DNA from 3 places in the Mumia sp. zg.B53 genome. Region 1 is predicted to be linked to each of the others. Evidence: riboswitches for the same ligand, from Rfam matches in the RefSeq annotation. Region 1 holds a riboswitch; each other region holds the start of a gene.
What was found. A riboswitch is a leader RNA that binds a small molecule or an ion and turns the genes downstream of it on or off. The one in region 1 is predicted to bind thiamine pyrophosphate.
Positions count from the first base shown of each region.

Region 1 (6,808 bases):
TGCCCTCGGCGATGAGGTCGACGTACTCGCCGGTCGCCGCGTTGAGGCCGTGACCCGCGGGAAGGCCCTGGACCTTCTCCGCCACGACGCCGCCCTCGAGGCCGGCGTTGATCGCGATCTGCTTCAGCGGGGCGGTCGAGGCGGAGCGCACGATCTGCGCACCGGTCGCCTCGTCACCGACGAGATCGAGCTTCTCGAACGCCGCGGCGGTCGCCTGGACGAGCGCGACGCCGCCACCGGCGACGATGCCCTCCTCGACGGCAGCCTTCGCGTTGCGAACGGCGTCCTCGATGCGGTGCTTGCGCTCCTTGAGCTCGACCTCCGTGGCCGCGCCGACCTTGATGACCGCAACGCCGCCGGCGAGCTTCGCCAGCCGCTCCTGCAGCTTCTCGCGGTCGTAGTCGGAGTCGGAGTTCTCGATCTCGGCGCGGATCTGGTTGACCCGGCCGGTGATCTGGTCCTCCGAGCCACCGCCGTCGACGATGGTCGTCTCGTCCTTGGTCACGACGACCTTGCGGGCCGTACCGAGCAGCGAGATGTCGGCGTTCTCGAGCTTGAGACCGAGCTCCTCGCTGATGACCTCGCCACCGGTGAGGATGGCGATGTCGGTCAGCATGGCCTTGCGGCGGTCGCCGAAGCCCGGAGCCTTGACGGCGACGGACTTGAACGTGCCCTTGACCTTGTTGACGATCAGGGTGGCCAGCGCCTCGCCCTCGATGTCCTCGGCGATGATCAGCAGCGGCTTGCCCGACTGGATGACCTTCTCGAGGACCGGCACGAGGTCCTTGACGGCGCTGATCTTGGAGTTGGCGATCAGGATGTAGGGATCCTCGAGCACCGCCTCCATGCGCTCGGGATCGGTGTAGAAGTACTGCGAGATGTAGCCCTTGTCGAAGCGCATGCCCTCGGTGAGCTCGAGCTCGAGCCCGAAGGTGTTGCTCTCCTCGACGGTGATGACGCCTTCCTTGCCGACCTTGTCCATCGCCTCGGCGATGATCTCGCCGACCGACGGATCAGCAGCGGAGATCGCGGCCGTGGACGCGATCTGCTCCTTGGTCTCGACGTCCTTGGCCATCCCGAGCAGCTGGGCGCTGACGGCCTCGACGGCCTTCTCGATGCCACGCTTGAGCGCGATCGGGTTGGCGCCGGCCGCGACGTTGCGCAGGCCCTCGCGCACGAGCGCCTGGGCGAGCACGGTGGCGGTGGTGGTGCCGTCGCCGGCGACGTCGTCGGTCTTCTTGGCGACCTCCTTGACGAGCTCGGCGCCGATCTTCTCGTAGGGATCCTCGAGCTCGATCTCCTTGGCGATGCTGACACCATCGTTGGTGATGGTGGGAGCGCCCCACTTCTTTTCGAGGACGACGTTGCGGCCCTTGGGACCGAGGGTCACCTTCACGGCGTCGGCGAGGATGTTCATCCCGCGCTCGAGGCCGCGACGGGCTTCCTCGTTGAATGCAATGGTCTTCGGCATATCTCCCGCGATTCCTCCGCGTAGAGGTGGATGGCCCAGGGGATGCCCGCGACGGACGACCCGCGTCCACGGCGAACCCTTCTCGCCGCGACCTTCGGACCTCATCGTCCTGGCCCGTTTGGCACGTTGGCACTCAGATGATCCGAGTGCTAACGCTCTCCTTTCTAGCACTCGGGCCTGGAGAGTGCAAAGAGTGGGCCAGTGCAGCGAGCGAGGGCGACACCCTCATCTCGCCTCGTCGGCGATCTCCAGGAGGGCGTCGAGGACGCATCGGACAGCCGCGCGTTCGGCACGGTCGGGCCTTGCGAGCGCGAACACGTGGCGCCCCGCCCGCACGCCGTCGAGCGGGAGCAGCGTGACGCCGCGTGCCTCCGCTGCTCTTCGCCACAGCCGCGGCAGCAGCGCCACACCCTGCCCGGCCGCGACGAACGCGGCCGTGACGTGGTTGTCGAGGAACCGTTGCTCGACACGAGGGGACTGTCCGTCGACGGCGAGCATGGGGAGCAGCAGGTCGAAGGGATGGCCGACAGGGACGCCGATCCAGCGCTCTCCGACGAGGTCCTCGGGTCGCACCCGGTCGCGGCCGGCGAGGCGGTGATCCTGGGGCACGGCCACGTCCAGCGGCTCACGGAGGAGCGGCGTGACGTGCAGCCCCGTCGCCGCAGGGTCCGGCACCGCCACGACCGAGTGCCCGACGACCACGTCGTGGTCGGCGGTGGCCGCTCGGACCTCGTACTCCGCGAGGTCGAGGTCGCTCAGCCGCACGGTCACGCCGGGCGCACGCGTCGCGAGCCGCGGCGCGAGCGGAGCCAGCAGCATCTCGGCGCCGCTCGGGAAGGCTGTCACGGCGACCTCGCCCGCCACCTCGCCGCGGAACTCCTCGAGGCGGGCCCGGGTGCGCGCGACGACCTGGGCGATCTCGACGGCGCCCTCGGCGAGCAGCCGGCCGGCCTCGGTGAGCCTGACCCCACGGCCCTCACGCTCGACGAGGACGGTCCCGAGGTCACGCTCGAGGGCCTTGATCGTCTGCGAGACCGCCGACGGCGTCCGGTACGTCGCCGCAGCGACCGCCGTGATGCTCCCCCGCTCGGCGAGCTCCCGCACGATCGCGAGCTTGTCGACGTCGATGCCAGCATCCTTCATTGAAGCAACGCTACATCGTAGTCGTAGGAGTATTCGATTGTGCTTCACCCAGGCGCAAGCGCACGCTGGCTCTCGTGACCACCCGCGACCGTCTCCTCGCCGTACTGGTGGCGATCACCTGGGGACTGAACTTCATCGCCATCCACGCCTCGCTCGAGCACTTCCCGCCGATGTTCTGCGTCGCGCTGCGCTTCGGGCTGCTCGCCGTCCCGACCGTGCTTCTCGTCCCGCGCCCGGACGTCAGGCTGCGCTGGTTGATCGGGTACGGCGCAGGCTTCGGGATCGCACAGTTCTTCTTCCTGTACGTAGGCATGCGTGCGGGCATGCCCGCAGGACTCGCCTCGTTGGTGCTCCAGGCCTCCGCGCCCTTCACGGTGGTGCTCGCCGGCGTCCTGCTGCGCGAACGGCTCAGCGGCCGGCAGATTCTCGGCATCGTGATCGCGATCGCCGGGCTCGCCGGCGTGGCGTGGCACCGGTCGCAGACGGCAGCCCTGCTCCCCGTGGTGCTCACGCTGCTGGCCGCGCTCGGCTGGGCGTTCGGCAACCTCGCGAACCGCCAGGCGCACCCCTCCAACCCGCTCCACCTCACGCTGTGGATGTCGGTGGTCCCCCCGATCCCGATGCTGGTGGTCTCGCTGCTCTTCGAGGGGCCGGGAGCCGTCGGAGAGTCGCTCGTGACCGCCTTCACCCCCGAGGCGGTGCCCGCCGTGCTGGGTCTCCTCTACACGGTCGTCATCGGGACCGTCGTGGGCTCGGGACTGTGGACGCTGCTGATGACGCGCTATCCGTCGAGCACCGTCGCGCCGTTCTCACTGCTCGTCCCGGTGGTGGGGATGAGCGCGAGCGCTCTTCTCCTGAGCGAACGCCTCGACCCGTTCGAGCTCGCATCCGGCGCGGTGGTCATCGCCGGCGTCCTTCTCGGCTCGACCCGCGGGCGCCGGGCCCGCTTGACGACGCCGTCGTAGCCCGCCTACGGTGCGGAGGTCCCCACGGGAGCCCGGGCACGGGCTGAGAGGGAGCCGATGCCGCTCCGACCGTCGAACCTGATCCGGGTCATGCCGGCGAAGGGAGGCAGGAGCAGTGTCGCGCTCTCACCGGCCAGCCGGCCGCGACGTCGCCGTCGTCGGTGGTGGAGTCGTCGGGCTCACCGTCGCGTGGTCGCTCGCACGTCGTGGTCACCGTGTCACGACGTACGACCCCACGCCCGCCCGTGGGGCCTCGTGGGCGGCCGCGGGGATGCTCTCCCCCGCAGGTGAGGCGTGGTACGGCGAGGAGGCGCTGCTGCGGGTCGGCGTCGCGTCGCTCGCACGGTGGCCGGACATGGCGGCCGCCCTCGAACGCGATGCCGGGCGAGCGTTGGAGGTCCGTGGGGAGGGCACGCTGCTCGCCGCCGCCACCGAGGACGATGCCCGCGAGCAGGAGCGGGTCACCGCGCTGCTCGACACCCACACGATCCCGTACCACCCGCTCACCCGGCGGGAGGTGCGCGCCCGGGAGCCGGCGCTGCACCCAGCGCTGCGCGCCGTCGTCGAGATCCCCGGTGACCGCAGCGTCCACAACCGCACTCTGCTCGCTGCTCTGCTGGCGGCATGCGCGCGTCGGCACGTGACCGCCGTCGACGACACGGTCGACCTGGTGCGAGACGGCGACACGCTGCGTGTCCGCACCAGGCAGGACGGGCGCGCGCGCGGCCACGACGTGGTGGTCCTCGCCAACGGTGTCGGGCTACGCACCACCGAGGGCGCACCCGAGTGGCTGCGCGACGCCGTGCGCCCGGTCAAGGGCGAGATCCTGCGGCTGCATGCCCCCCGGCCCATGCTGGCCCGGACGGTGCGCGCCGCGGTGCGCGGCCGACCCGTCTACCTGGTCCCGCGCAACGACGGCGAGATCGTGGTCGGCGCGACCATGCTCGAGCGGGGGTACGACACGACCGTCACCGTGGAGGGGGTGCACGACCTCCTTCACGACGCGGTCGAGGTCGTGCCGGAGCTGCGTGACTGCGCCTTCGTGGAGGCGGCAGCCGGCTTGCGTCCCTCGAGCTCGGACCACCTGCCGCTGGTCGGGGCCACCGGCATCCCCGGTCTCCTCGTCGCCGCCGGGCACCATCGTGGCGGCGTGCTCCTCGCGCCCTGGACCGCCGACGTGATCACCGCGCTCGTCGAGGAGTCCTCGCCACCTGAGGGGTCGGGTCACACCGACCCGCTTCGCCTGTCGCCGACACTCCAGGAGGCCCGATGACCATCCGTCTCAACGGCCAGGCCCACGCGCTCGCCGAGCCTCTCACGGTGCTCGCGCTGCTCCGCACGCTCGCGCTGCCACGTACCGACGTGGCAGTCGCCGTCGACGGCATCGTCGTGCCGCGCTCCCGATGGGAGGACCACCTCGTCCGCGACGGCGCCGAGGTCGACGTCGTCACCGCCGTCCAAGGAGGGTGAGAGTCGTGCTGACGACCACCGACCCGTCCCCGCTCACCGTGGCCGGAGTGCCGTTCACGAGCCGGCTGTTCCTCGGTACCGGAGGGGTTCCGAGCCCCGCTGTCCTCCGTCGGTGCCTGGAGATGAGCGGCACGGAGCTCGTCACCGTCTCGATGCGCCGGGTCGACCCGGGAGCGCCGAGCTCGATCCTCGACGTCGTCCGCGAGCACGGCGCACGGCTGCTCCCCAACACCGCGGGCTGTCGCACCGCGCGTGAGGCGGTCCTCACCGCGAACCTCGCGCGCGAGGCCCTCGGCACCGCCTGGGTGAAGCTGGAGGTCGTCGCCGACGACGTGACGCTGCTGCCCGACGTGGTCGAGCTCCTCGACGCCGCCGAGACCCTGGTGCGCGAGGGCTTCACGGTGCTCGCCTACACGAACACCGACCTCGTCACCGCCCGCCGCCTCGCCGACGTCGGCTGCGCGGCCGTGATGCCGCTCGGCTCGCCGATCGGCTCCGGCCTCGGTGTCACCGACCCTCGCGCGATCGCCGCGATCGCGGAGGCGGTCGCGGTCCCGGTGGTGCTCGACGCCGGCATCGGCACCGCCTCCGACGCCGCACTCGCGATGGAGCTCGGATGCGACGCCGTGCTCTGCGCGACCGCGATCACCCGTGCGGGCGACCCGCCCGCGATGGCGTCGGCCATGGCCGGCGCGGTGCGCGCCGGTCGCACGGCGTACGGGGCGGGCCGGATCCCCCGACGCGAGACGAGCCTGGCCTCCAGCCCGACAACCGGTCTCGTCGGCACCTGACGCCGGCGGGCCCCCGCCGGTCCGGCGTCAGCCGCCGGCGACCGCCGGGATGATCGAGACCTGCTGCCCGGCGGGCACCGAGGTCTCGAGCCCGTCGGCGAAGCGCACGTCCTCGGTGCCGACGTACACGTTCACGAACCGGCGGATCGCGCCGGTCTCGTCGACGACGCGCGCCTTGATCCCGGGGAACGACGCCTCCAGGGCCTCGATGACACCGGCGACGGTCTCGCCGTCGACGGTCACCTCCGAGTCGCCCTTGGTGTAGGTGCGCAGGATCGTGGGGATGCGGACGGAGACGCTCATGATGTCCTCTCGGTCAGACGAGGTTCGCGGCGGTGAAGGCCGTGTAGGTCGGGTCGATGGTCGCGGCGGGGCCGACCCGGTCCGCGATGGCGTCGAGCGTCTTGAGCCCGTCGCCGGTGTTGAAGACGACCGTCTCCGCCTCGGGGTCGAGCCGGCCGTCGGCGAGCAGCTTCTTGAGCGTCGCGATCGTCACGCCTCCCGCGGTCTCGGCGAAGATGCCCTCCGTACGGGCGAGGAGCTGGATGCCGTCACGCACCTCGTCGTCGGAGACGTCCTCGACGGCACCACCGGTCCGCCGGCAGGTGTCGAGCACGTACGGCCCGTCGGCGGGGTTGCCGATCGCGAGGGACTTGGCGATCGTGTCGGGCTTGACCGGACGGACGACGTCGTTGCCCTCCCGGAACGCCTGCGCGACGGGCGAGCAGCCGGTCGCCTGCGCGCCGAAGATCTTGTACGGCGTCGGGTCGACCAGGCCGAGCCGGCCGAGCTCGGTGAATCCCTTGTCGACCTTGGTCAGCTGCGACCCGGAGGCGACCGGGATCACCACCTGCTCCGGCAGCCGCCAGCCGAGCTGCTCCGCGGTCTCGTACGCGAGCGTCTTGGAGCCCTCCGCGTAGTAGGGACGGACGTTGACGTTGACGAACGCCCAGCCCTCCTCCTCGCCG
Region 1 covers NZ_JAHWCK010000001.1:2,095,155-2,101,962, reverse strand. Annotated here, with positions in the region: gene groL (chaperonin GroEL) at 1-1,471, opposite strand, end outside; gene KV102_RS10265 (LysR family transcriptional regulator) at 1,697-2,614, opposite strand; gene KV102_RS10260 (EamA family transporter) at 2,689-3,579, shown strand; TPP riboswitch at 3,602-3,686, shown strand; gene thiO (glycine oxidase ThiO) at 3,695-4,852, shown strand; gene thiS (sulfur carrier protein ThiS) at 4,849-5,049, shown strand; gene KV102_RS10245 (thiazole synthase) at 5,055-5,840, shown strand; gene KV102_RS10240 (MoaD/ThiS family protein) at 5,868-6,143, opposite strand; gene thrC (threonine synthase) at 6,157-6,808, opposite strand, start outside.

Region 2 (6,808 bases), on a different contig from region 1:
CGACGAGACCATGCTCGACCTCGCGCTCGACGTCGAGGAGCGTGCGATGCCGGTCCCGCTGGCCGCGCACCATCCAGGCGCGATCACGCTCGGCTCCGCGAGCAAGTCGTTCTGGGGTGGCCTGCGGATCGGGTGGATCCGCGCCCCGCACGCCGTCGTCCCGCGGCTGGTCGCGGCGCGAGAGACGTTCGACATCGGCACGCCGGTGCTCGAGCAGCTCGCGGTCGCGGAGCTCCTCCGCGTCCGCGAGGAGGTGCTCGACGAGCGCCGAGACACCCTGCGCGCGCGCCGGTCCGCACTCAGGACGGCGGTGACCGATCGGTTGCCCGACTGGAGTCTCAACTCCCCCGCCGGCGGGTTGTCGCTGTGGGTGCGCCTGCCGAGGCGGGCCTCGAGCCGGCTCGTCGTCGCCGCGGAGGCCCAGGACCTGTTGCTCACCGCCGGCCCACGGTTCTACGCCGACGGCGGCGGTGAGTCCGCTCTGCGCCTTCCGTACGACCGCAGCACGGGCGCCATCGACGACGCCGTCGACCGTCTCGCCCTCGCATGGGAGACCGTGCTGGCCGGGCGCCCCACGTCGGGACCCTCGCGACGCGGCCCTGCGCTGACCGCGTAGCGGCTGTCACGATCGGCTACGCCCCGGACATGACGTGATGTGACGACGACACCAGACACGGCTCGCGAGGAGCGCTTCCGCGAGCTCTACACCGCCCACTTCGACGCGCTCCTCGCCTACGCCATCCGCCGGACGCGCCACCCTGACGACGCCGCCGACCTCGTCGCGGAGACCTTCCTCGTCGCCTGGCGGCGCTGGGACGCGATCCCGTCCGGGGACGAGAGCCGCCTCTGGCTGTACGGGGTGGCCCGGCACGTCCGCTCGAACGCCGAGCGCAGTGGGCGCCGCCGCGAGCGCCTCGGCGAGCGCTTGCGCCAGCAGCTGAGCGAGACCTCCGACGCCCACCCCTCCGACGACGTCGCGGAGCACAGTGCCGTCCGAACGGCGCTGCAGCGGCTCGGAGCGGCCGACCGTGAGCTGTTGATGCTCTCGGCGTGGGAAGAGCTCGAACCCCGCGAGATCGCACGCATCCTCGAGATCAGTCCGAGCGCCGTACGGACCCGCCTGTCCCGAGCGCGTCGACGGCTTCGCGACGCCCTTGGCGACGACCATCCCGAACCCGGACGCGTGATGAGCGTCGGCACCATGCTCAGCCCTGAGGAGGGACGATGAACGACACCGACCTCGACCGCCGGCTCAGCGCCGCCGACCCGTACGTGCGGCACGCGACGCCTGACCTCGGCGGAGCCGACCGAGCCCTGCTGGACGAGATCATGGCCGACACCGCTCGACGCCCGCAGCGGTCGAGACGATCGTGGCGCTTGCCACTGGCCGGAGCGCTCGCGTCCGCTGCCGTCATGGCCGCAGCCCTCCTCGTCCCTGCTTGGGTGGGCTCGACCGACGACCCCGAGACGCCGGCCGCGCCTCCTGCCGCCTCCGAGCCGACGGTCGAGGCGCCCATCCGCTACGCCGCCGCAGTCGTCGAAGCCGCCGGCCGCCAGCCGCGGCTGCTGGTCGGCGAGCCCGGCTGGAAGGTGACCCACGTGTACGGGTTCGCCGAGGACGAGGGCACCATCGTGTTCACCAAGGGCGATCGCGAGCTCGAGTTCGTCTGGTACCGAGCCGACCAGTACGCCGGCTACTTCGAGGACCGTCTCGACGTCTCTGCTCCGCGACCGTTCTCGATCGACGGGCAAGACGGCAGCGAGTTCCGATACTCGACCACGGACATCGCCGTGATGCTGCGCCCGTCCGGCGGCACGTTCTCCGAGATCCGCACCGGCGGCGGCTGGAGGAATCGCGCCGAGATCGTGGCTGTCCTGCGGACGGTTCGAGCGGTCTCGGTCCAGGAGTGGCTCGCGGCGATGCCGCCGGAGATCGTCACTCCCGACAAGGCCTCGCAGGTGATCGACGAGCTGTTGGCCGGTGTGCCGATCCCGCCGGGACTCGACCGTGCGTCACTCGACGACCTCGGCACCAACGACCGATACCAGCTCAGCGCCCAGGTGCTCGAGCCGGTGGTGTGCGGCTGGGTCGGAGAGCTCCGGCGTGCCGAGGACGCGCGAGACGACCGGGCGAGGAAGGCCGCCGTCGAGGCGCTGGCAAGCGGGCGCCGCTGGCCGTTGCTCGCGCCGATGGACGCCGAGGGCGAGTATGCCGACGGGGTCCGGGCGGTGGCCGACGCGGTCCGCGACGGGGTTCCGACGCTCACGGTGCGGGAGATGTCCGGCTGCCCGTGACGGCAGGTGGGCGCGGGGAGGTCAGGCCCTCGGCCAGGTCTCCCCGCGCCACGACGCGTCCCAGAACATCCACTCGAATCGCGTCGCGCGCTCGTAGGCGGCGAGCATCTTCGTACGGTGCTCGGGCGTCGCCGCCGTCGCGAGGTGGTCGGCCCACCCCTCGGCCCGCGTGACCGCGGCGTCGAAGGCCGGGTCGGAGTAGGTGTCGATCCAGGCGCGGTAGGGATGCGCAGCGTCGGTCGCCTGCGCCGCGATCGCGCGCCCAACCTCCAGATAGACGCGGAAGCACGGCAGAACGCCCGCAAGACCGACCTCGACCGGTGCGTACGCGGCGTCGGCGAGCAGCGTGCCGGCGTAGGCCTGACAGGTCGGCGTCGGCTCCGCCGCATCAGGCCCGTCCGGGTCGAGGCCGCGAGGCACGAGGAACTCCGCGTGCATCAGCCGCTCGGCCTCCACCGCCTCGGCGGCCGCGCGTGCGAGGCCGGCTGACAGCGCCGGGTCGCCCGCACGCGCGGCCAGCATCGCGAGCGCGCTGCCGTAGCGGGAGAGGTAGTGGGCATCGTCGAGCAGATAGCGGCCGAACACGTCCTCCGGCAACGTCCCGGCGGCGAGACCGACCACGAAGGGGTGCTCGAGGATCGCGTCGTACCAGCTCGCGACGTGCGCCCACGCGGCCTCGGAGAACGTCCTCTCGTCCGTCACCCGCGCGACCTCCAGAGGTGGTCGACAGGTCCGTGGCCGCGACCCACCGAGTGCTCGGCGCCGCTGCGCAAAGCCCCGGTCAGGTAGTCCTTGGCCTCACCCACCGCCTCGCGCAGCGGCAGGCCGAGCGCGAGGCCGGACGCGATCGCCGACGCCAGCGTGCAGCCTGTCCCGTGCGTGTTGGGGCTGTCGATCCGCGGTGCACGATAGGTGCACGCACCCTCCGCGTCGACGAGCACGTCGATGCTCTCCGGACCCTCGAGGTGTCCGCCCTTGACCAGCGCGGCTGCAGCGCCCGCTGCGCGCAACGCGCGCCCGGCGGCCGCCAGCCCGTGGGGATCGGTCGCCGGCGCGGTGCCGGTCAGGACCGCAGCCTCCGGCACGTTGGGCGTGACGACGGCCGCCAGCGGCAGCAACGTCGTACGGATGGTGTCCACCACGTCCTCCCCGACCAGCGTGTCGCCGGAGGTGGCCACCATGACCGGGTCAAGCACGACGGGCACGTCCGCGGCGTGCAGGACGTCGGCGACCGCGAGCACGATCTCCACCGTGCCGAGCATCCCGATCTTGACCACGCTCACGTCCAGGTCGTCCAGCACGGCACGCACCTGCTCGGCGACGAACGCCGCAGGCACCGGGTGGATCCCGAAGACGCCGCGGGTGTTCTGGACGGTGAGCGCGGTCAGGGCCGCGGCGCCGTACACGCCGAGGGCGGTCGCCGTCTTGAGGTCCGCCTGGATCCCGGCGCCGCCTGAGGGGTCGGAGCCGGCGATGGTGAGCATGACGGGCACGGCGCTCAGGGCTGGACCTCCGAGCGTGCGGCGAGGGCGGCGTCGACGACCTCGCGGAGCGTGCGGGCGGCCGCACGCGGCTCGGGTGCCGAGCAGATCGCGGAGACCACGCAGATGCCGTCGGCGCCGGCGGCGACGACCGACGCGGCGTTCGATGCGGAGATGCCCCCGATCGCGACGAGCGGGAGGTCGTCCGGCGTTGCCGCGCGCAGGCGGCGTACACCGTCGAGTCCCCACGGCGCGGTCGTGTCGGGCTTGGTCGGCGTCGCCCACACCGGGCTGACCGCGAGGTAGCTGCACGCGGCGAGCGCCTCGGCGTCGTCGAGCTGGGCCAGGTCGTGCAGCGACCACCCGACGACCGCGTCGTCGCCGAGCACCTCTCGCACTCGCGCGGGGTGGAGATCATCGGGCCCGACGTGCAGGCCCGCACCGGGCACGGCGCGCGCCGCCGCGAGGTCGTCGTTGAGCACGAACGACGCACGGTCACCGACGCGCGCGGCGATCCTCGTGGCCAGCCGGATGCGTTCGTCGGTCGACGCGTGCTTGTCGCGGAGCTGGACGGTCGTCGCTCCCCCGTCGACGGCGTCGGCGACGACGTCGACCAGGTCCGCACCGTGAGGCACGGACCCGGTGACGAGATAGAGACGGACGTCTCCGGCCGGGCCGACCATCAGCGCGCGACGACCTCGGCGACCGCCTCGGAAGACAACGTGGACAGCGCGTCCAGCAACCGCCAGCGCAGCGATCCGGGACCCTCGGCGAGCGGCGCGGCCTTCTCGATCGCGGCCGTCAGGATCGCCAGTGCGCTCGCCGACGCCTCGAACGCGTCGTCATGGACCGCGCAGGCCGCGGCGACCAGGGCGCTCGCGGAGCACCCGAGCGCGGTGATCATCGGGGCGCGCGCATCGCCGCCGTGGATCTCGGTCGTACGGGTGCCGTCCGTGACGATGTCGACGGCACCCGTCATGGCGACGACGGTCTCCAGCTTGGACGCGAGCGCCTCGGCGTCCGTACGGACGTCGGCCGTATCGGCGTCGGCGTCGACCCCTCGCCCTGCTCCCGTCGACGTCGCGATCGCAAGGATCTCGCTCGCGTTGCCCCGGATCACCGTCGGGCGGTGCTCGATCAGGGCAGCGGCGGACTCGCGCCTATAGGTGGTCGCGCCGACCGCGACCGGGTCGAGGACCCACGGCTTGCCCGTGGCCGAGGCGACCTCGACCGCGGCGAGCATGCCGTCGACCCACGGCGGGGACAACGTGCCGATGTTGGCGACGACGGCCTGGGCGATGCCGGCGAACTCCGCGGACTCGTGCGGGTCGTGGACCATCGCCGGAGAGGCGCCTGCGGCATTGAGCAGGTTGGCGGCGATGTCCATCGACACGTAGTTCGTGATGACCTGCACCAGCGGGGTCTGCGCCCGGAGCTGGTCGTGGACGTGGGCAGCGGTACGGGGTTCGAGCATCAGGCTCCCTCTCGCCGGTATGACCCGGATCAGGTTCGGCGGGTGTGTTCTCAGCCCTTCGGGCACCCCGGCCTTGCAACTGCTGGCGACGATAACAGAAGTGCCGGGAGCCCCTTCCGCGACGTCGCACCGGCCCGCTAGCGTTCGGGCAACCCACCCAACTCCTTCCCCCGAGGGGTATGCATGGCTTCCGCCCGTCGCGTCCGTCGCGCCTGGCGCCGCGGAGGGGTTCACGAGGTCTATCTCGCGTCCCGCCGCTGGCTCGCTCGTCTCATCTACCCCGGAGACCTCCCCGCGGCCCGCCAACGCCGACGGCGGTGAGTCCGGTCCCACGCCGTGATGCGCGTGGGACCGGGCTCACCGCCGGTCGGGACGTACGAGGGTCAGCGCGCAGCGGTGCCCTCGGTGTAGTCGTCGTCGCCGCTCTTGACCCAGGCCATGAGCTTGCGCAGCTCGCGGCCGGTGCCCTCGATCGGGTGCTCCTCGCCCTCGGCGCGCAGCTTCTTGAACTCCGCCGCACCGGCGTCCTGGTCGGCGATGAAGCGCTCGGCGAACGCGCCGTTCTGGATGTCGGCGAGGACCGCCTGCATGTTCTCCTTGACGCGCGCGTCGACGACCCGCGGACCGGAGACGTAGTCGCCGTACTCGGCCGTGTCGGAGACCGACCAGCGCTGCTTGGCGATGCCACCCTCGTACATGAGGTCGACGATCAGCTTGAGCTCGTGCAGGCACTCGAAGTAGGCGACCTCGGGCTGGTAGCCGGCCTCGGTCAGGGTCTCGAAGCCCGCCTGGACCAGTGCGGAGACGCCGCCGCAGAGGACCGCCTGCTCACCGAACAGATCGGTCTCGGTCTCCTCGGTGAACGTCGTCTTGATGCCGCCGGCACGCAGGCCGCCGATGGCCTTGGCGTAGGAGAGGACCAGGGGCCACGCGTTGCCGGTGGCATCCTGCTCGACGGCGACGAGGACGGGGACGCCACGGCCCTCGACGTACTCGCGGCGGACGAGGTGACCGGGACCCTTGGGGGCGATCATGCCGACGTCGACACCGGCCGGCGGCTTGACGTAGCCGTAGCGGATGTTGAAGCCGTGCCCGAAGATCAGGGCGTCGCCGTCGTTGAGGTTCGGCTCGATCGCCTCGGTGTAGAGGCTGCGCTGCGCCGGGTCGGGCGCGAGCACGACGATGACGTCGGCCTCGGCGCACGCCTCGGCCGGGGTGAGCACCCGAAGGCCCTCGTTCTCGGCCTTCTCACGGCTCTTCGAGCCCTCGGGGAGTCCGACGCGGACGTCGACGCCCGAGTCGCGCAGGGACAGCGCGTGGGCGTGGCCCTGGCTGCCGTAGCCGAGGACGGCCACGCTGCGGCCCTGGATGACGCTCAGGTCGGCGTCGTCGTCGTAGAACAGCTCAGGCACGGGGTTGCTCCTTCTCGTGGTGCCGTGTGGCACCGGGTGGTGCCGCTCGGATCAGACGTACGGCCCCTATCGACCGTACGCTCAGGCGGTCTGGGTGGACGCGCCGGGGACCGCCCGCAGGGTGCGGTCGGTGATCGACCGTCCTC
Region 2 covers NZ_JAHWCK010000004.1:329,078-335,885, reverse strand. Annotated here, with positions in the region: gene KV102_RS15895 (PLP-dependent aminotransferase family protein) at 1-616, shown strand, start outside; gene KV102_RS15890 (RNA polymerase sigma factor) at 656-1,228, shown strand; gene KV102_RS15885 (hypothetical protein) at 1,225-2,295, shown strand; gene KV102_RS15880 (TenA family protein) at 2,317-2,997, opposite strand; gene thiD (bifunctional hydroxymethylpyrimidine kinase/phosphomethylpyrimidine kinase) at 2,994-3,779, opposite strand; gene thiE (thiamine phosphate synthase) at 3,794-4,459, opposite strand; gene thiM (hydroxyethylthiazole kinase) at 4,459-5,250, opposite strand; TPP riboswitch at 5,239-5,330, opposite strand; gene ilvC (ketol-acid reductoisomerase) at 5,634-6,662, opposite strand; gene ilvN (acetolactate synthase small subunit) at 6,744-6,808, opposite strand, start outside.
Region 2: it holds a riboswitch for thiamine pyrophosphate, as region 1 does, so the genes downstream of both, thiM (hydroxyethylthiazole kinase) here and thiO (glycine oxidase ThiO) in region 1, are expected to answer to the same signal.

Region 3 (6,808 bases), 1.0 Mb from region 1:
GTACAGCTACCTCGCTACCGAGACGGCCGTGCTCCTGTACGACTCACGGGTCGGCATCGGCGTGTCGTACGCCATCGGGACGATCATCCTCGGTGCCGTCGCGACGTTCGCGGGGTTCATGCTCGCGTCGCGGCTGCGCGCGCGGAGCACCGGCGACACCGAGGTCGAGACATGACCTTTCCGCTCTTCCTCCTGATGATCGTGGCCGGCGGCGTCGGCGCGTGCGTGCGCTTCGTCCTCGACGAGACGATCAGGTCGAGGAACCCGGAGCCACCCTTCCCGATCTCTACCGCACTCATCAACCTGAGCGGCTGCTTCGTGCTTGGACTTGTCACCGGCCTCGTCGTCAGCAGGCTCGCCTCGGCAGACGTACGCGCCGTGGTCGGGTCGGGGTTCGTCGGCGGATACACGACGTTCAGCATGGCAAGCTTCGAGACTGTTCAGCTGATCCGCGAGATGCGCTATGGTGCGGCTGCCGCCTACGCCTTCGGCATCCTCGGGGGAGGCGTCGCGCTCTCGCTCCTCGGATTCGTCTGGGGCAAGACCCTGTAGCCGCGGCCAGCTCCGCGAAGATCTCGAGGGTGCGCGTGTGACGGACAATCGGAGGGACAGTCGCCGCACCGGCCACCCCGGACGAGATCGGAACCCATCACGGTGAGCACGACGAGACGGGGACGCGCGCCCCTTCGCGCAGCATCGATCGGGCTCGTCGTCTTCGGAGGAACCCTCGGCGCGGCAGCGCGCGAGGGACTCGTGCTCGCCGGTCGGCACACGGACGGGGGGCTGTTCGTGGTCCCGCTGGCGAACGTGATCGGCGCGTTCATCCTCGGCTACCTGTTCGAAGCCCTGACCCGCACCGCTCCTGCGCCGGAGCGGACGAGGCGCTCGATGCTGCTCGTCGGTACGGGGTTCTGCGGTGGGCTCACGACCTACAGCGCGCTCGCGACGGGCACAGCGGCGCTGTTCGACGACTCCAGGATCGGCATCGGTCTCGCGTACGCGTTAGGCACCGTCGTGGTCGGCGCCGGCGCGACGCTGCTGGGCATCGTGCTCGCGTCCGGGCTCCATGACCGGAGGGCTGCGGACAGGCACGAGGCTGGAGGGGCGGATTCGTGACGTTCCTCCAGTTCCTGATGCTCGTCGTGGCCGGCGGCGCAGGGGCCGGCGTGCGCTACGTGGTCACGTGGACGGTCGCAGCCAGGACGTCGCGCTCGGGCTTCCCCTGGGCAACCATGATCGTCAACCTGACCGGGTCTCTCCTGCTGGGCTGCCTCCTCGGCCTGGCGTCCGGCGACCGGGCCCCGTCCGACATCGCGGTGACGGTCGGGGCAGGCTTCCTGGGCGGCTACACGACATTCAGCGCGGCCAGCCTCGAGACCGTCACGCTGGTCCGGGAGAAGCGTTACGTCCTCGCCGCCACGTACGGGCTGGGCGTGCTCGTCGCGGCGGTTGCGCTCGCGCTGCTCGGGTGCGCATGGAGCAGAAGCCTCTGACTCCTACGGCGGTCGCCGGACACGGTCCTGTGGCGTGAGGCGGCTACTCCGCGAAGATCGCCAACGTGCGCGCGACGCACACGGGCTTGTCGATGCCCTCGGCCTCGATCGTGAACTCGACGCTCACGCGCTGGCCCAGGGCGACCGGCACGACCTCGACGAGCCTCGCGCGACCGCGCACCTTGGACCCGACGGGCAGCGGCGCGGGGAAGCGGACCTTGTCCGACCCGTAGTTGACGCCCATCTTCACGCTCTCGACCTTGTAGGTCTCCGCGGCCAGCATCGGGATCAGCGAGACCGTGAGGTAGCCGTGCGCGATCGTACGACCGAAGGGCCCCGCGGCTGCCTTCTCGGGGTCGACGTGGATCCACTGGTGGTCACCGGTCGCCTCCGCGAACAGGTTGACCTGCTCCTGGGTGATCTCGTGCCACTCGCTGACGCCGAGCTCCTCCCCCACACACGAGGTGAGCTCGGCCAGGTTCTTGAAGACGCGCATCCGATTCCTCCGCACTAAGCGCTCGCTTACTGCCCCGATCCTAGAGGGGAGGAGCTCAGCGGACGAGCCAGGGTACGGCGGCGAGCGCGACGCCGAGAGCCAGCAGCGCGCTGTCGGCGCGGGACCACGGCGCCGGCTCCGCCCAGGTGCGCCGCTGCGCCGAGGCGAAGCCGCGTGCGTCCATCGCCACCGACATCCGGGTCGCGTCGCGCAGCGCGGACACGAGGAGCGCGAACGCGAGCGAGACCGCGTGCCTCACCCGTGATAACGGGCTGCGCGTCGGCCCGAACCCACGCGCTCGTCGCGTCCGGTCGAGCTGGCCCCACGTCTCGCGCAGCGCACCGAAGCGTTGCATCGCCGCGGCGAACGCCACCACCGGCCGCGCCGGCAGCCGCAACCGCTGGCCGAGCTGGTCGGCCAGCTTCGACGGGTCGACGTACGCCGCGAGCACCGCCCCGGGCAGCGCGAGCACGACGATGCGCAGGCCCGCGGTCAGGGCGACCTCGAGATCACGCCCACCAAGCCACCACGTCGACCACACGAGCGACACCGAGGCGACGGCGATCGCCCCGAAGCGGGCGAGCGCGAACCTCGGCGACGGGAGCAGGACGACACCGGCGACCGCGTACGCGCCGAGAGCGAGGCACGCGGTCTGCAGGTCGCGCACCGCCAGCGAGGCGACGATCGCCAGCGTGCCGATCGCGAGCAGCACCAACGGGTTGGCCTCTCGGACGAAGCGTCTCATCGAGCGTCGTCCACCGGTGCGGGCGCGGGCGCAGGCCCGGGCGCGACGTTACGACCGCCCTCGAGCGGCACGACACGGTCGGCCCGCGCTGCGAGATCGGCGTCGTGGCTGGCCGCGCCGATCACCGCGTCGGCACCCGCAGCGGCACGCATCCACCCCGTGACGGCAGCCCACGTACCCCGGTCCTGACCGACGGTGGGCTCGTCCAGCAGGAGGACGGGCGGACGGTGAGCCAGGGCAGCACCGAGGGCCAGCCGTCGCTGCTCCCCGCCGGAGAGCCGGTACGGGTTCGCGTCGGCGAGGTGGTCCAGCCGGAGATGGGCGAGAACGGCGTCGACGTCGACCGGGACGCCGATCCGCCGGGAGGTCGCCGCGATCTCGTCGCGGACGCGGGTCGTGAGAAAGCCGTGCTCCGGGTTCTGCGGGACCCACCCGATCAGCGCGGCGAGATCGCGCGAACCGATCCGGTGCGGCGGTCGACCCAGCCCTCGCACCTCGCCGGCACCCGGACGTCGCAGACCCCCGACGACCTCGAGCAACGTGGACTTGCCCGCCCCGCTCGGCCCGCTGAGAACGGTGACGGCGCGCGACTCCAGGGCGGCGTCGACGTCGCGCAGCGCCGCGGTGACAGTGGCGCCCCGGATGTCGGTGCGACGCAGGTCGACGCCCAGCGCGAGCGCATCGAGGCGCGGCACCGCGCGGTCGGTCTCGACCAGCACGACCGGCGGCTCGACCGGCTCCGGCGCGGCGACCCCCGGCATCCACACCCCGGCGCCGGCAAGGTCGTCGCGCAGTGTGGCGACGAAGCTCACCGGGTCGGTGTCGGCGACCACGGATCCGTCGTGGCCCAGGACGACCACACGGTCGACGTGAGGGAGCCACGGGGCGATGCGGTGCTCGACCACGACGAGGGTCGCTCCTGTCTCGGCGACGACCTCCGCGACGCAGCGGCGTACGGCGTCGGCGTTGACGTCGTCGAGCATCGACGTCGGCTCGTCGAGGAGCAGGAGGTCCGCCTGCGACGCCAGCACCCCTGCCAGCGCGGAGCGCTGAAGCTCTCCTCCGGACAGCGCGGACGTCGGGTGCTGCATGCCGTACGGCAGGCGTACGGCGCGCAGCGCCTCGCGCACCCGCGGCCAGATCGCAGCCGGGGCGACGCGGGCGTTCTCGAGCCCGAAGGCCACGTCGCGGCCGAGCCGCTCTGCGACCACCGCGTCGCCGGGGTTCTGCAGCAGCATGCCGACGCGGCCGATGGTGGTGACCTCGCCGAAGGCGTCGCCGTCGCCGGTGGTCTCGAGCACCCCTGCGGCCGCCCGGAGCACCGTCGACTTCCCGGCGCCCGACGGCCCCGCCAGCAGCACCCGCTCACCCGGGCCGACGCGCAGGTCGAGGCCGGCGATGACCGGCGTGCGCCGGCCCAGCGGACGCCAACCGAAGCCGCGGAACGCGACCGATCCGGTCACGCTCGCGGGGAAGGGCTCGTGGACGACGCCGCGGCTCGGTCGTGGTGCTCGCGACCGGCCCCGAAGGCGTCGAGAGCTCCCGTCTTCGCCAGGGCCCGGACGAGCAGCCACCCTCCGACGCCCGCGACGAGCGCCCCCGACACCGCGAGGAACACGAGATAGACGAGCTGGTAGCCGAAGGCCCAGTCGGCGTAGTACGCGTACCACTCGTACACCGCCTCGAACGCCCCGGCGAGCGCGCCTGCTGCAGCGGCGACGACGACACCCCACCGGCGGTACAGGAAGAGGGCGAACACCAGCTCGACCCCCAGGCCCTGGATCAGGCCCGAGACGAGGACGGACATGCCCCACTGGTTGCCCAGCAGGCCGGAGACGACGGCTGCGACCACCTCGGTGCCGACCGCGGCGCCGGGTCTGCGGACGACGAGCCCGCCGATGACACCGCCGATCAGCCAGACGCCGGAGATCAGGCCGGAGCTCGGGGGGTAGGCGAACAGCGCCGTGCCGCTGACGACGGCGAACAGCTGGTTCCATCCCCAGAACACCACGCCGATCGCCACGCCGAGCATCGCCACCGTGACGAGGTCGATCGTGCGGTAGCGGGTCGAGGACGTGCGAGGACGAATGGCATCAGCCACGGTGACTCCCTTCGCCGGTGCTAACCGGTGCAGGTTCGGAGGGTCTGCGGGCTTTCCGCACTCTCAGCGCACCGTGCCCGTCGGGCACCTGCGCTCCCCTGTCGTGAGGTCGACTCTAGCCGCACCCGCGGCATCGTGACGAGCGCCCGCTAGGGCGCGGTCCGCAGCGAGGACGCCAGATCGGTCAGTGCGGAGTCGACGACGCGGTAGTAGGCCCATCGGCCTCGCTGCTCGCGGGTGACGAGGCCGGCGGAGACGAGCTGTTTCATGTGGTGCGAGACGGTCGGCTGACTCAGCCCGACCGGCTCGGTGAGGTCGCAGATGCAGGCCTCGCCTCCTTCGGACGCGGCGATCAGCGACATCAGCCGCACCCTGGTCGGATCACCCAAGGCTTTGAACATCCGGGCGAGCACCGCGGCCTGGTCGTCGTCGAGGACGCCCCCGGTCAGCGGCGAGCAGCATGCTCCGGCGGAGGTCTCGAGGACGGGAAGCGTCATGTCCATCACCCCATCGTGCCACACGTATTGACATCCGTCGATCAATCGGTAGTGTTCGATGCATCGAACTTCCTCGATCTCAGGAGACATCATGACCCTCACGAACGACGAGCTCGTCGAGCAGGTCCGCGAGCGCTACGCCGCCGCCGCCGTCCAGGCCCGCTCCGGCACCACGAACGACCTGGTTCTCGCGACGACCGAGTCGTGCTGCGCGCCGGCCGCCGACGCCGCGGACTCGTGCTGCGGCGGCTCCACCGCGGAGGTCGATCCCTCGTTCGGTGCCGGCCTGTACTCGAGCGCCGAGGCGGCCGAGCTCCCGGCCGAGGCGCTCGCCGCGTCGCTCGGCTGCGGCAACCCGCTCGCCGTCGCTGCCTTGAGCCCCGGCGAGAAGGTGCTCGACCTGGGCTCCGGCGGTGGGATCGACGTCCTGCTGTCCGCCCGGCGCGTCGGTCCCGACGGCTTCGCGTACGGCGTGGACATGACCGACGAGATGCTCGACCTGGCCCGGGCCAACGCCACGAAGGCCGAGGCCACGAACGTGGAGTTCCTCAAGGGGTCGATCGAGGACGTGCCGCTGCCCGACGCGGCCGTCGACGTGGTCATCTCCAACTGCGTGATCAACCTGTCGGTCGACAAGCCCCAGGTCCTCGCCGAGATGTTCCGCGTGCTGGTTCCGGGCGGGCGCATCGGCATCTCCGACGTCGTCGCCGAGGACCACCTCACGCCGGCCGACCGTGCCGAGCGCGGGTCGTACGTCGCCTGCATCGCCGGCGCGCTGTCGCGCAGCGAGTACCTCGACGGGCTCGCCGCGGCGGGCTTCGCCGACGCGACGGTCGAGCTGACCCATGAGGCGGCCCCGGGCATGCACGGTGCGATCATCCGTGCCACCAAGCCGACTGCATGACGGTCTCCGACGCCGGCACCCGCCCCGCTCTCGCCGGGCGGCTGTCGGCGACCGACCGGCTGCTGCCGGTGTGGATCGTCGCCGCGATGGCGGTCGGGCTGCTGGTCGGGCGCCTGGTCCCCGGACTCGACGACGCGCTGGGCGGCTGGGAGATCGGGGAGGTCTCCGCGCCGATCGCGCTGGGTCTGCTCGTGATGATGTACCCCGTCCTGGCGAAGGTCCGCTACGACCGGACACGCGCGATCCTCGGCGACCGCCGTCTGATCGCGGTGTCGCTGACGCTGAACTGGATCGTGGGCCCGGCGCTCATGTTCGCGCTCGCCTGGCTGCTGCTTCCCGACCTCCCCGAGTACCGCACCGGCTTGATCATCGTCGGCCTGGCCCGGTGCATCGCGATGGTCCTCATCTGGAACGACCTCGCCTGCGGCGACCGGGAGGCCGCCGTCGTCCTGGTGGCGATCAACAGCGTGTTCCAGCTCGTCGCGTTCGCCGCGCTCGGCTGGTTCTACCTCCAGATCCTCCCCGCGTGGCTCGGCCTGCCGACGACCAGCGCCGAGCTGAGCGTGGGAGCG
Region 3 covers NZ_JAHWCK010000001.1:1,087,867-1,094,674, forward strand. Annotated here, with positions in the region: gene KV102_RS05145 (CrcB family protein) at 1-175, shown strand, start outside; gene crcB (fluoride efflux transporter CrcB) at 172-552, shown strand; gene KV102_RS05155 (CrcB family protein) at 655-1,116, shown strand; gene KV102_RS05160 (CrcB family protein) at 1,113-1,493, shown strand; gene KV102_RS05165 (MaoC family dehydratase) at 1,537-1,989, opposite strand; gene KV102_RS05170 (energy-coupling factor transporter transmembrane protein EcfT) at 2,045-2,734, opposite strand; gene KV102_RS19385 (ABC transporter ATP-binding protein) at 2,731-4,197, opposite strand; gene KV102_RS05180 (ECF transporter S component) at 4,194-4,835, opposite strand; TPP riboswitch at 4,825-4,945, opposite strand; gene KV102_RS05185 (metalloregulator ArsR/SmtB family transcription factor) at 4,985-5,338, opposite strand; gene arsM (arsenite methyltransferase) at 5,424-6,236, shown strand; gene arsB (ACR3 family arsenite efflux transporter) at 6,233-6,808, shown strand, end outside.
Region 3: it holds a riboswitch for thiamine pyrophosphate, as region 1 does, so the genes downstream of both, KV102_RS05180 (ECF transporter S component) here and thiO (glycine oxidase ThiO) in region 1, are expected to answer to the same signal.